DNA from 2 places in the Kitasatospora sp. NPDC040550 genome. Region 1 is predicted to be linked to the other one. Evidence: riboswitches for the same ligand, from Rfam matches in the RefSeq annotation. Region 1 holds a riboswitch; the other holds the start of a gene.
The links. A riboswitch is a leader RNA that binds a small molecule or an ion and turns the genes downstream of it on or off. The one in region 1 is predicted to bind glycine.
Positions count from the first base shown of each region.

Region 2: it holds a riboswitch for glycine, as region 1 does, so the genes downstream of both, gcvP (aminomethyl-transferring glycine dehydrogenase) here and gcvT (glycine cleavage system aminomethyltransferase GcvT) in region 1, are expected to answer to the same signal.

Region 1 is NZ_JBVIWC010000007.1:46,488-51,972, forward strand. Features, by position in the region: gene ACZ58X_RS12670 (ABC transporter permease) at 1-523, opposite strand, end outside; gene ACZ58X_RS12675 (enhanced serine sensitivity protein SseB C-terminal domain-containing protein) at 980-1,945, opposite strand; gene ACZ58X_RS12680 (enhanced serine sensitivity protein SseB C-terminal domain-containing protein) at 2,061-2,858, opposite strand; glycine riboswitch at 3,045-3,149, shown strand; gene gcvT (glycine cleavage system aminomethyltransferase GcvT) at 3,396-4,517, shown strand; gene gcvH (glycine cleavage system protein GcvH) at 4,617-4,997, shown strand; gene glyA (serine hydroxymethyltransferase) at 5,080-5,485, shown strand, end outside.
Region 2 is NZ_JBVIWC010000005.1:12,036-17,520, reverse strand. Features, by position in the region: gene gcvP (aminomethyl-transferring glycine dehydrogenase) at 1-2,009, opposite strand, end outside; glycine riboswitch at 2,246-2,349, opposite strand; gene ACZ58X_RS09690 (PRC and DUF2382 domain-containing protein) at 2,573-3,676, shown strand; gene ACZ58X_RS09685 (MFS transporter) at 3,855-5,345, shown strand.

The DNA of each region.
Region 1 (5,485 bases):
CGGAGATCGCGATGGCGAACAGCAGCAGCGGGAACGCCAGGAAGACGTCCATCAGCCGGCTGATCAGGGTGTCCACCCAGCCGCCGTAGTAGCCGGCCATCACGCCGAGCACGGTGCCGATGGTGTTGGAGAGCACGGTCGCGCCGAAGGCGACCAGCAGGGAGACCCAGGAGCCGTCGACCACGCGGGAGAGCAGGTCGCGGCCCTGCAGCGGGTCGATGCCGAGCAGGTGGTCCCCGCTCATCCCGCCCCAGTCGCCGAGCGGGAGTCCGCCGAGGTTGGCGTCCAGCAGGTCCGGGTTCGGCTGGTCGGGGTCGAGCCCGAACAGGGCCTCGATCGGGCCGGACAGGACGGCCAGGAGGATCAGCAGGATCACCACGACGCCGCCGGCGACGGCGGCCTTGTCCCGCTTGAAGCGGGTCCAGGCGATCCGACCGAGGGAGCGGCCCTCGATCGTCTTGGCCGGGCTCGGGGAGGCGGGCGCCTCGGGTTCGTTCCCGGCGGTAGTGATGGGTGCGGTCATGGTCAGTTGGTCCCCTCGCCGACGGTGGCCGGCCCACGGGTGCCGGGCGCCGGCTTCGGCGGTACGGCTGCGGACGTGCGGAGGTGCTAGGAGCAGGTGGTCGCGGCAGTGCGTCGTGCACGGGCACTGCCTCCACACGGGATGGGCGTCGCGTGGATCGAGCGGTCGGCGTGCGCGTTCACCTTCGTGGGGTTTCCAGTACGCGCGATGCGTTGCGCAGAACTCTCTGTCATCCGAACTGGCTTGCGCCAGCCCTGACAACCGACAGATGCCCAACTGTGATCTGCCCGCATGCACCTCTCCGGTCTTCGGCATATACCTCTTCACACGGGTGTAACTGCCATGTCAAGATGCGTCTGCGGAGAGTGTGGAAATTCGTCCGGAAAGCACCGAAGCCGACCTGATGGTGAATCAAGTCGGCTTCGAGCTGGCGATTTCGGCTATTGGGTTGACCGGTCAGCGCCCGGGGTAGCCGGGCCACTGCGGCTGGGGCTGGTGCCCCCAGCCCGGCGCGGGCGGCTGGGTGCCGTACGCGTAGCCCGGCATCGACTGCCCGGGCACCGGCTGCCCCGGCATCGACCGGCCCGGCATCGACTGGCCCGGGTACGGCGGCGGCACCGGCGGGTACGGGCCGGTCGGCGGGCGCCCGGCCTCCCGGTCGAAGAACGGCCGCGCATTGGCGCGCATCCACAGCGCCACCGGGTCGAACTCGTCCGCCATCGCCACCGTGGACACCGCGAGCCCCTCCGGGGCCACCGCGATCGCGCGCTGCATCAACGCCCGCACCGCCTCCACGGCCGGCGGCGAACTCTCGTACAGGTCCAGGCCGATCGCCAGGTACGGCTCCCCCACCGCCGGCTGCACCCAGGCCCGGCGCAGCGCCCGCACCGCGCGCACCTCACCGGCCTGCCGCTCCAGCAGGGCGAAGAACTGCTGCGCGTCGACCTGCGGCTCGCTCAGCTTCAACGGACCGGCCGGCAGCCGGTCCAGGCCCGCGGCGACCCGCCGCAGGTCCGCCCAGGGCACGCCAACCCCGCCGCCCGGCGCGTGCGGGTTCAGCCACAGGCCCCAGCGGGTGCGGTACAGCGAGGCGGCGATCTCCCGCCCCGAGATGACCTCGTGGGCCCGCGCCCAGCCGGAGGCCGTCAGCTGCTCGGGCGAGGTGACGGCCGGCGCGTAGCCGTGGCCGCTGATCTCCATGTTCCCGTACTGCGCGTCCGGGCTGCCCGGCGTACCGTGCCAGAGCAGCATCCAGACCCGGCCGTCGGCCAGCGCGTGCAGCAGCCGCTCGTACGCGTCGAAGCGCTCCGGCGCGACCTCGCGCAGAGCCTGCTCCAGCCCGCCCGGGTCCGCGCCCGGGCGCCCGGCCGGTGCCTGGCCCCAGGGCCCCGGCGCCCCGCCCGCTCCCGTTCCCGCACTCATGCGCCCACCTCGCCGCGCCTCTTTCCTGAACCCGCCGGCCCGTCAGCCGCCTGCACGCACCCTATGGCGCGGCACCGGCCGCCGCCACGGCGACGTGCCTGTGAAGGATCCCCGCTCACACCCGCGAGTAGAAGGGCATGACCCGGGTCAACAACCACTCGACCACCGGGTCGTCGGCGAGGTCGAGCAGCACGAGGTGGACGCCGCCCGGCAGCGGTGCGGTTCCCAGCGCCCGGCCGAGCGCCTCGTTCACCGCCCCCGGGTCGGCCGGGGCCGCCGGATCCAGCTGCACGCCCACGAACATCACGGTCGGCTCGCCCTCGATGCTGGCCAGTGCCCGGCGCGCGGTCAACACCCCCGGCAAGGCCGACAGCTCGGCCCGGCAGACGGCCAGGAAGTGCTCCGGATCCTCGCCCGGCACCGGCTCCCGCAGGGCCACCCGGCCGCCCGTCGGCCCCTCCGGCTGCTGTTCCCAGCGATCCTCCCGGGGGCCGCGCCGCAGCTCCGCCACGCCCTGCGGCGGCACCGGGATGCCCACCGCCGCCTCCGGGTTGACCGCGATGCCCACGCCCAGCGGCAGCCCGCGGGCGAACTCCCAGGCCGGCGCGACCGCGAAGGCCATCCCCGGCGCCTGCTGCAGGAACACCTCCTGCGAGGAGAACACCGGTACGTACGGGGCCCCGGCCAGCTCGACGGTCGGCAGGTCCAGCGACTGCCCGGCCGGGTCGCCCCCGGACGGCAGCGGGATCCACACCTGGCTGCGGGCCAGCACCTCGATCACCCGCGGGGTCGCCCCCGGGTCACCCAGCGCGGCCGTCAGCACCTGCTCCAGCTCGTTCGCCGGCCACGCCCCGCCCGACGGCGCCGCCTGCGGCCCGCCCCACCCCTGCTGCTGCTCCACCGGGTACTCCATGCGCCGCCGATCCGGCCCACGGCCGGGTCGGCCGCCCACTGCTGCGCCGACGCGATGATTTTAGGGCCCGGGTCCGCCCGGCCGCGGTGTGACCGGGTCCCCTCTCCCCTCCTCCGCGAGGACGTGCCATGATGTGCGCGTCCGACGGCATGCGCCGCGGGCCCCCACAACTCCACACCGGCCGCTCGAACCCGCGCGGGAGAGCCCGGAGTGCCCCTCAGGGGGCACAGCCGGCGCCGAAGGAGCAAGTCCTCCCCGGAATCTCTCAGGCCCCCCTACCGCGCGGGTTAGGCACATCTGGAAAGCGGCGCACGACCCGGTCGCGCGCCCACCCACGGTGCAAGCCGCCGTCCTGTCCCCGATGCTGGAACCAGCCGACGCTGGTGCCGGCTGCGGGCAGGTGGGCGGTGAAGCTCTCAGGTTCGACGACAGATGGGGAGACCCACGCCGCCGCATGCCCGCGCGCGGGGTCGGTCCCCGAGCGGGTCCGGTCCGGCGCGTGCACCCCTGAGTGCCCCGACCGAGGAGTTCCTGGCCATGTCGTCCCTCCGCCTGACCGCGCTCGACGCGCTGCACCGCGCCCTCGGCGCGACCATGACCGACTTCGCCGGCTGGGACATGCCGCTGCGCTACGGCAGCGAGCGCGAGGAGCACCTCGCGGTCCGCACCAAGGCCGGTCTGTTCGACCTCTCGCACATGGGCGAGATCACCGTCACCGGCCCGCAGGCCGGCGAGATGCTGGACCACGCGCTGGTCGGCTTCGTCTCCGCGCTCGGCGAGCTGCGCGCCCGCTACACCATGATCTGCGCCGAGGACGGCGGCATCCTGGACGACCTGATCGTCTACCGGCTGCGCGAGGACGCCTTCCTGGTCGTCGCCAACGCCTCCAACGCCCAGCTGGTGCTGGACGAGCTGATCGCCCGGGCCAAGGGCTTCGACGCCGTCGTCACCGACGACCGCGACACCTACGCGCTGATCGCCGTCCAGGGTCCGGAGGCCACCGCGATCCTGGCCGACACCACCGACGCCGACCTGCCCGGTCTCAAGTACTACGCGATCCTCCCGGCCACCGTGGCCGGGAAGGACGTGCTGCTGGCCCGCACCGGCTACACCGGCGAGGACGGCTTCGAGATCTTCTGCGCCCCGGCCGACGCCGAGCCGGTCTGGCGGGCGCTGACCGCCGCCGGCGAGGGCCGCGGCCTGGTCCCGTGCGGCCTGTCCTGCCGCGACACGCTGCGCCTGGAGGCGGGCATGCCGCTGTACGGGCACGAGCTGTCCACCGACCTGACCCCGTTCGACGCCGGTCTGGGCCGGGTCGTGCGCTTCGACAAGACCACCAACGAGGGCGCGTTCATCGGCCGCCGGGCGCTGGAGCAGGCCGCCGCCGCGGCCGAGTCCAACCCCCCGAAGGTGCTGGTCGGCCTGGTCTCCGAGGGCAAGCGGGTGCCGCGCGCCGAGTACACGGTGGTCTCCACCGAGGGCGCCCCGATCGGCCGGATCACCTCGGGCGCGCCGTCCCCCACGCTGGGCAAGCCGATCGCGATGGCCTACGTGGACGCGGCCCACGCCGCCCCCGGCAGCACCGTCGCGGTGGACGTCCGCGGCAAGCACGAGCCGGTCCAGGTCGTGGCGCTGCCGTTCTACAAGCGCGCCCGCTGAGGCCGTCGCCGCCCCTCGTTTTCCCATCCGCGCACGTCGGAGCCGTCCGTGCGGCGGCCCGCTGCGTCGTACCCGCTTCCCATCCTGGAGAATGACGCCATGAGCAACCCCCAGCACCTGCAGTACACCAAGGAGCACGAGTGGCTGACCGCCGCCGAGGACGGTGTCTCGACGGTCGGCATCACCAAGCACGCCGCCGACGCGCTCGGTGACATCGTCTACGTGCAGCTGCCCGCGGTCGGCGACACGGTGACCGCCGGCGAGACCTGTGGCGAGCTGGAGTCGACCAAGTCGGTCAGCGACCTGTACTCCCCGGTGACCGGCGAGGTCACCGAGGTCAACGAGGACGTCCTGGACGACAACAGCCTGGTCAACAGCGCCCCGTTCGAGGGCGGCTGGCTGTTCAAGGTGCGCGTGGAGACCACCGACACGCTGCTCAGCGCCGCGCAGTACGACGAGCTCACCCACGCCGAGGGCTGAGCCACCGCCGGGGCGGGCCGCAGCACGGCGGTCCGTCCCGCTCCCACCGTCCCTCCGCTCTCCTCCCCGGGAAGACCACACCATGACGGTTCTCAACCAGTCCCTGCACGCCCTCGACCCGGAGATCGCCGCCGCGGTCGACGCCGAGCTGCACCGCCAGCAGACCACGCTGGAGATGATCGCCTCCGAGAACTTCGCCCCGGTGGCGGTCATGGAGGCCCAGGGTTCGGTACTCACCAACAAGTACGCCGAGGGTTACCCCGGCCGCCGGTACTACGGCGGTTGCGAGCACGTCGACGTGGTCGAGCAGATCGCGATCGACCGGGTGAAGGCCCTGTTCGGCGCCGAGCACGCCAACGTCCAGCCGCACTCGGGCGCGCAGGCCAACGCCGCCGCGATGTTCGCGCTGATCCAGCCGGGCGACACCATCCTGGGCCTGAACCTGGCCCACGGCGGTCACCTGACCCACGGCATGAAGATCAACTTCT
Region 2 (5,485 bases), on a different contig from region 1:
ATCTGGGTCTCGTACACGCCGTGGGTCGACGGGTAGGTGACCATCAGCACCGACAGGTTGTCGCGGTGCTGCTCGATCTTGGCCTTGAGGTCCTCGACGTCCACGTCGCCGTCGACCAGGGTCTTCACCACGACCACGCGCATGCCGGCCATCACTGCGGAGGCGGCGTTGGTGCCGTGCGCCGAGGACGGGATCAGGCAGACGTCGCGCTGGGTGTCGCCGTTGGCGTGGTGGTAGGCGCGGACGGCCAGCAGGCCGGCCAGCTCGCCCTGGGAGCCGGCGTTCGGCTGGATCGAGACGGCGTCGTAGCCGGTGACCTCGACCAGCTGCTGCTCCAGCTCGCGGATCAGGGTCAGGTAGCCCGCGGCCTGGTCGACCGGCGCGAAGGGGTGCAGCTGGCCGAACTCCGGCCAGGTCACCGCCTCCATCTCGGTGGTGGCGTTGAGCTTCATGGTGCAGGAGCCCAGCGGGATCATGCCGCGGTCCAGCGCGTAGTCCCGGTCCGACAGGCGGCGCAGGTAGCGCAGCATGGCGGTCTCCGAGCGGTGGCTGTGGAAGACCGGGTGGGTCAGGTACTCGTCCTCGCGCAGCAGCGCGGCCGGCAGCGCGTCGGCGGCCTCGGCGACCTCGACCGCGGGGACGCCGAACGCGGCCCAGACGCCGGCCAGGTGCTCGCGGGTGGTGGTCTCGTCGGCGGAGACCGAGATCCGGTCCTCGCCGTCCTGGAAGACGTTGATGCCGTTGGCGCGGGCGGCGGCGGCGATCTCGGCGGCGCGGCCCGGGACGACGGCGGTGACGGTGTCGAAGAACTCGCCGTGCAGCAGCTCGACGCCGCCGGCCCGCAGGCCCTCGGCGAGGGCGGCGGCGTAGCGGTGGGTGCGGCGGGCGATGTCGGCCAGGCCGTCCGGGCCGTGGTAGACGGCGTACATCGAGGCCATCACGGCGAGCAGCACCTGGGCGGTGCAGATGTTGCTGGTGGCCTTCTCGCGGCGGATGTGCTGCTCGCGGGTCTGCAGGGCCAGGCGGTAGGCGCGGTTGCCGTCGGCGTCGACGGAGACGCCGACCAGGCGGCCGGGCAGCGAGCGGGCGTACTCGGCGCGCACCGAGAGGTAGCCGGCATGCGGGCCGCCGAAGCCCATCGGGACGCCGAAGCGCTGCGAGGTGCCGCAGGCGATGTCGGCGCCCAGCGCGCCCGGGGACTTGAGCAGGGTCAGCGCCAGCAGGTCGGCGGCGACGGCGACGATCGCGCCCAGGCCGTGCGCCTGCTCGATCACCGGGGTGAGGTCGCGGACCACGCCGGTGGCGCCCGGGTACTGCAGCAGCACGCCGAAGACGCCGCGCTCGGCGATCTCGGCCGGGATGCCCTCGGACAGGTCGGCGACGACGACCTCGACGCCGGTCGGCACGGCACGGGTGTTGATCACCGCGACGGTCTGCGGCAGGGTCTCGGCGTCGACCAGGAAGACGCCGCCCTTGACCTTGGTGACGCGGCGGGCCAGCGCCATCGCCTCGGCGGCCGCGGTGCCCTCGTCCAGCAGCGAGGAGCCGGAGGTGGGCAGGCCGGTCAGGTCGGAGACCAGGGTCTGGAAGTTGAGCAGGGCCTCCAGGCGGCCCTGCGAGATCTCCGGCTGGTACGGGGTGTACGCGGTGTACCAGGCCGGGTTCTCCATGACGTTGCGCAGGATCACCGGCGGGGTGAAGGTGCCGTAGTAGCCCAGGCCGATCATCGGCTGGAGCACCTGGTTGCGGCCGGCCAGCTCGCGCAGCTCGGCGAGGACCTGCGCCTCGCTGCGGCCGGCGGGCAGGTCGAGGGCGGTGATGGAGCGGATCGCCTCGGGAACGGCGGTGGCGGCGAGCTCGTCCAGCGAGCCGTAGCCGACGGAGGCCAGCATCTTCTCCTGCGCGGCGGCGTCGGGGCCGATGTGGCGGTTCTCGAAGGGGCTGGCCAGCTCAAGCTCGGTGAGGGTCGAGGCGCTGGTGGGGCGTCCCGCGTTCGGCTGGGCGTTCATGGTGGTCGAGGCCTCCTGGTCACGGACCGGCGGGGGTACGCACGCCGGCCGGTCGCGCCGCTGCGGACAGCGGACCGACCTGGGCGGGCGGACCCGAAAGGCCTCCCCCTCTGTCATCGGGACCTGAGAGCTTCGCCCGCACGCCGCGCGGTGGCGCGCCGTCGGCTTGCACCGTCGGTGAGGGTGGTGATCGCCGGCTCCCGCGCCGGCGGTCCTGCCCTGCTTTCCAGAGTGACCTATCCCGCACGGTACGGATGCCTGAGAGATTCCGGGGAGGAGTTGCTCCTTCGGCGCCCCGACCAGCGGTTTTCGCTGTCGGGGACTCTCCCGAGCGGGCTCGGCGGTCGCGGCCCAGGGTACCAGCGGGAGGCCTCCCGATCACGGGTGCGTCGGGTCACTCCGGGTCTACGCGCGTCCCCCGAACGGCCCAGCGCGAAGCCCGTCCGGCGCACCCCGGTCGCGCACGTCCGATTGATGGCTTTTGGTGTGAAGTGGCGGACAGGACGGGTGCTCCGACCGCCTCACCTGCGGGAGTTCCGCAGGCGCAGCGCTTGGAGGAAAGAGTGCAGACCGACATCGACCCCAGGGACCTCATCGGCCACAAGGCGGTCGACCGCAACGGGGACAAGATCGGCACGGTGGACGAGGTGTACCTGGACGACGCCACCGGGCATCCGGAATGGGCGGCCGTCCGCACCGGCATCTTCGGCCGGGACGCCTTCGTCCCGCTCACCACGAGCGAGTTCTCCGGCGACGAGCTCCGGGTGCCGTACGACAAGTCGCTGGTGAAGGACTCGCCGGACTTCGGCGTGGGCCAGCACCTGTCGCCGGCCCAGGAGCTCCAGCTCTACCGCTACTACGGCCTCGACACGCCCGTGGACGGCCGTCCGGCCACCGCGGAGCCCGCCCGGGACGACCGGCCGGACCTCGACTTCGGCACCACCACGGCCGCCGCGGCCGCCAAGCCGATCGCCTTCCACTCCCCCGACCCCGCCCCGACCACGACCGCGACGGGCACCATCACCACGACCAGCACCGGCACGACCCACACCAGCACCGACATCGCCACGGAGGCCCACGTGCGGACCCTCAGCACCCCCGCACCGATCGCCAACGGCACCGCCCCCGCGCCGGCCGCCGCCCACCTGGTCGAGCCGAAGCCGCAGCCCGCCGCGACCACCCCGGCCGCGAACGGCACCGCCGCCTCCTCGGCCCCCAGCGGCCCGGTCGAGATCACCTGCCGCGAGGAGCGGCTGGACATCACCACCGAGTGGCACGTGCTGGGCAGCGCGAAGCTGCGCAAGTACGTGACCAGCGAGGAGGTCGAGCGCCGCGTCCCGGTGGTCCGCGAGCGGGTCCGGGTGGAGCGGATGCCGGTCAGCGAAGCCGAGCTGGCCTCGCTGACCGAGAAGGAGATCGCCGAAGCGGTCGAAGAGGTCACCCTCCGTGAGGAGCGGCCGGTGGTCCGCAAGTACCTCGCCCCGATCGAGCGGGTCCGTCTGGTGGTGGAGCGCTACACGGAGGAGGAGGTGGTTCGGGACGAGCTCCGCCGCGAGCACGTCGAGGTCCACGACGACACGGCCGCCACCGTACCGGGAGAGGCGGGCGCCCAGCTCGTCCACGCGGCCGACGGCTCCCGGCCGGCCGCCCTGCGCCCGCTGGCCTGACCTTCCCCGATCACCTGATCCCCCGATCCCCCGAGGGCCCCGGACTCCGGTCCGGGGCCCTCGTCGTGTGCCGCAGTTCCCCACTTTGCCAAACCTTAACCACTCGATATTTGACATCATGAACTATCCACCCGCACAGTTACTTGAGTTCATTCACTATGTACGGGAGGAAGCAACCGTGAGTGAGGCACTACAGCCCACCACCGCGGCCGAGAAGCAGAGCAACGCCCGGGTCCTGCCGGCCCTCATCCTGGCGATGCTGTCGTTCAGCGTGGTGCAGACCGCGGTCGTCCCGATCCTGCCCTCGCTGGCCAAGGAACTGGACGTCTCCGGGTCGAACATCACCTGGCTGATGACCGCCAACCTGCTGTCCGCGGCCGTGCTGACTCCCCTGCTGGGCCGCTTCGGCGACCTCCGGGGCCGCAAGCCCATGCTGCTGATCTCGCTGGCCGGCCTGGTCGCCGGTTCGGCGCTGGCGGTCTGCACCCACTCCTTCACCTGGCTGATCGTCGCCCGCGTCCTCCAGGGCGCCGGCGGTGGCGTGATGCCGCTGGCGATCAGCATCGTCCGTGACGAGCTGCCCAAGCGGAAGGTGACCGGCGGCGTCGCCGCCATCAGCGCCTCGATGGGCGTCGGCTCCGGCCTCGGCCTGGTCGCGACCGGCCTGCTGCTGGAGCACTGGAACTACAAGTCGATCTTCTGGATGGGCCTGGCCTTCGGCCTGCTCGCCGTCGCCCTGGTCGCCTTCCGGGTCCCGACCGACCCGGTGACCGACAAGGAGGGCGGCGCCGACCCGCTCGGCGCGCTCACCCTGGCCGGCTGGCTCTCCGCCCTGCTGGTCGCGGTCAGCCAGGGCAACCACTGGGGCTGGACCTCCACCAAGACCCTCGGCCTGTTCGCCGTCGCCGCAGTGGTCGCCCTGATCTGGGGCGTCATCGAGACCAAGGTCGCCCACCCGCTGGTGGACCTCAAGATGATGGGCCGCCCGGCCGTCGCCTTCACCAACCTGGCCGGCCTGCTGATCGGCTTCGGCATGTACGGCTCGTTCATGGTCATCAGCAACTTCGCCCAGACCCCGGAGAAGCTGGCCCACTACGGCTTCACCGCGACCGTGCTGCACGCCGGCGTGATGCTGCTGCCGTCCGCGATCGGCTCGATGGTCGCCGCCCCGATCGGCGCCCTGCTGATCGCCCGCCGCGGCCCGCGCCTGCCGCTGGTCCTCGGTGGCGTCCTCGGCGCGATCGCGATGGCCTACCTGGCCCTGCGGCACAGCGCCGAAGGCGACATCTACACCGCCTCCGCGATCTTCGGTCTCGGCATCGGCCTCGCCTTCGCCGCGATGCCCGCCTTCATCAACGGCGCCGTCCCGGTCGAGCAGAGCGGCATCGCCAACGGCATGAACTCCGTGCTGCGCACCGTCGGCGGCGCGATCGGCACCGCCGTGATGACCGCCATCCTGACCGGCGACGTCATGAAGCTGCCGCCCCAGATCCACGTGCTGCTGCCCACCCTGGACGCCTACAAGCACGCCTTCTGGGTCACGGCCGTCGTCTGCGTCATCGCCGGCGCCGTCCCGTTCCTGATCCGCACCACCACTCCGGCCGTCACCGTCGCCGACGGCGCGGCCCGGCAGGACTCCAGCCCCGAGCTGGCCAAGACCGACGCCTGACGAGGCGTCCGGCCCGCGCGTTCAGGGACAGGACGCGCGGGCCCGGGCCTCCGCCCGGTCGCGAGGGCATCACGACCGTCCGGGGCCCGGCACGGTATGCGGCCCCACCCGGTACTCCTACCGGGTGGGGCCGTTCCGCG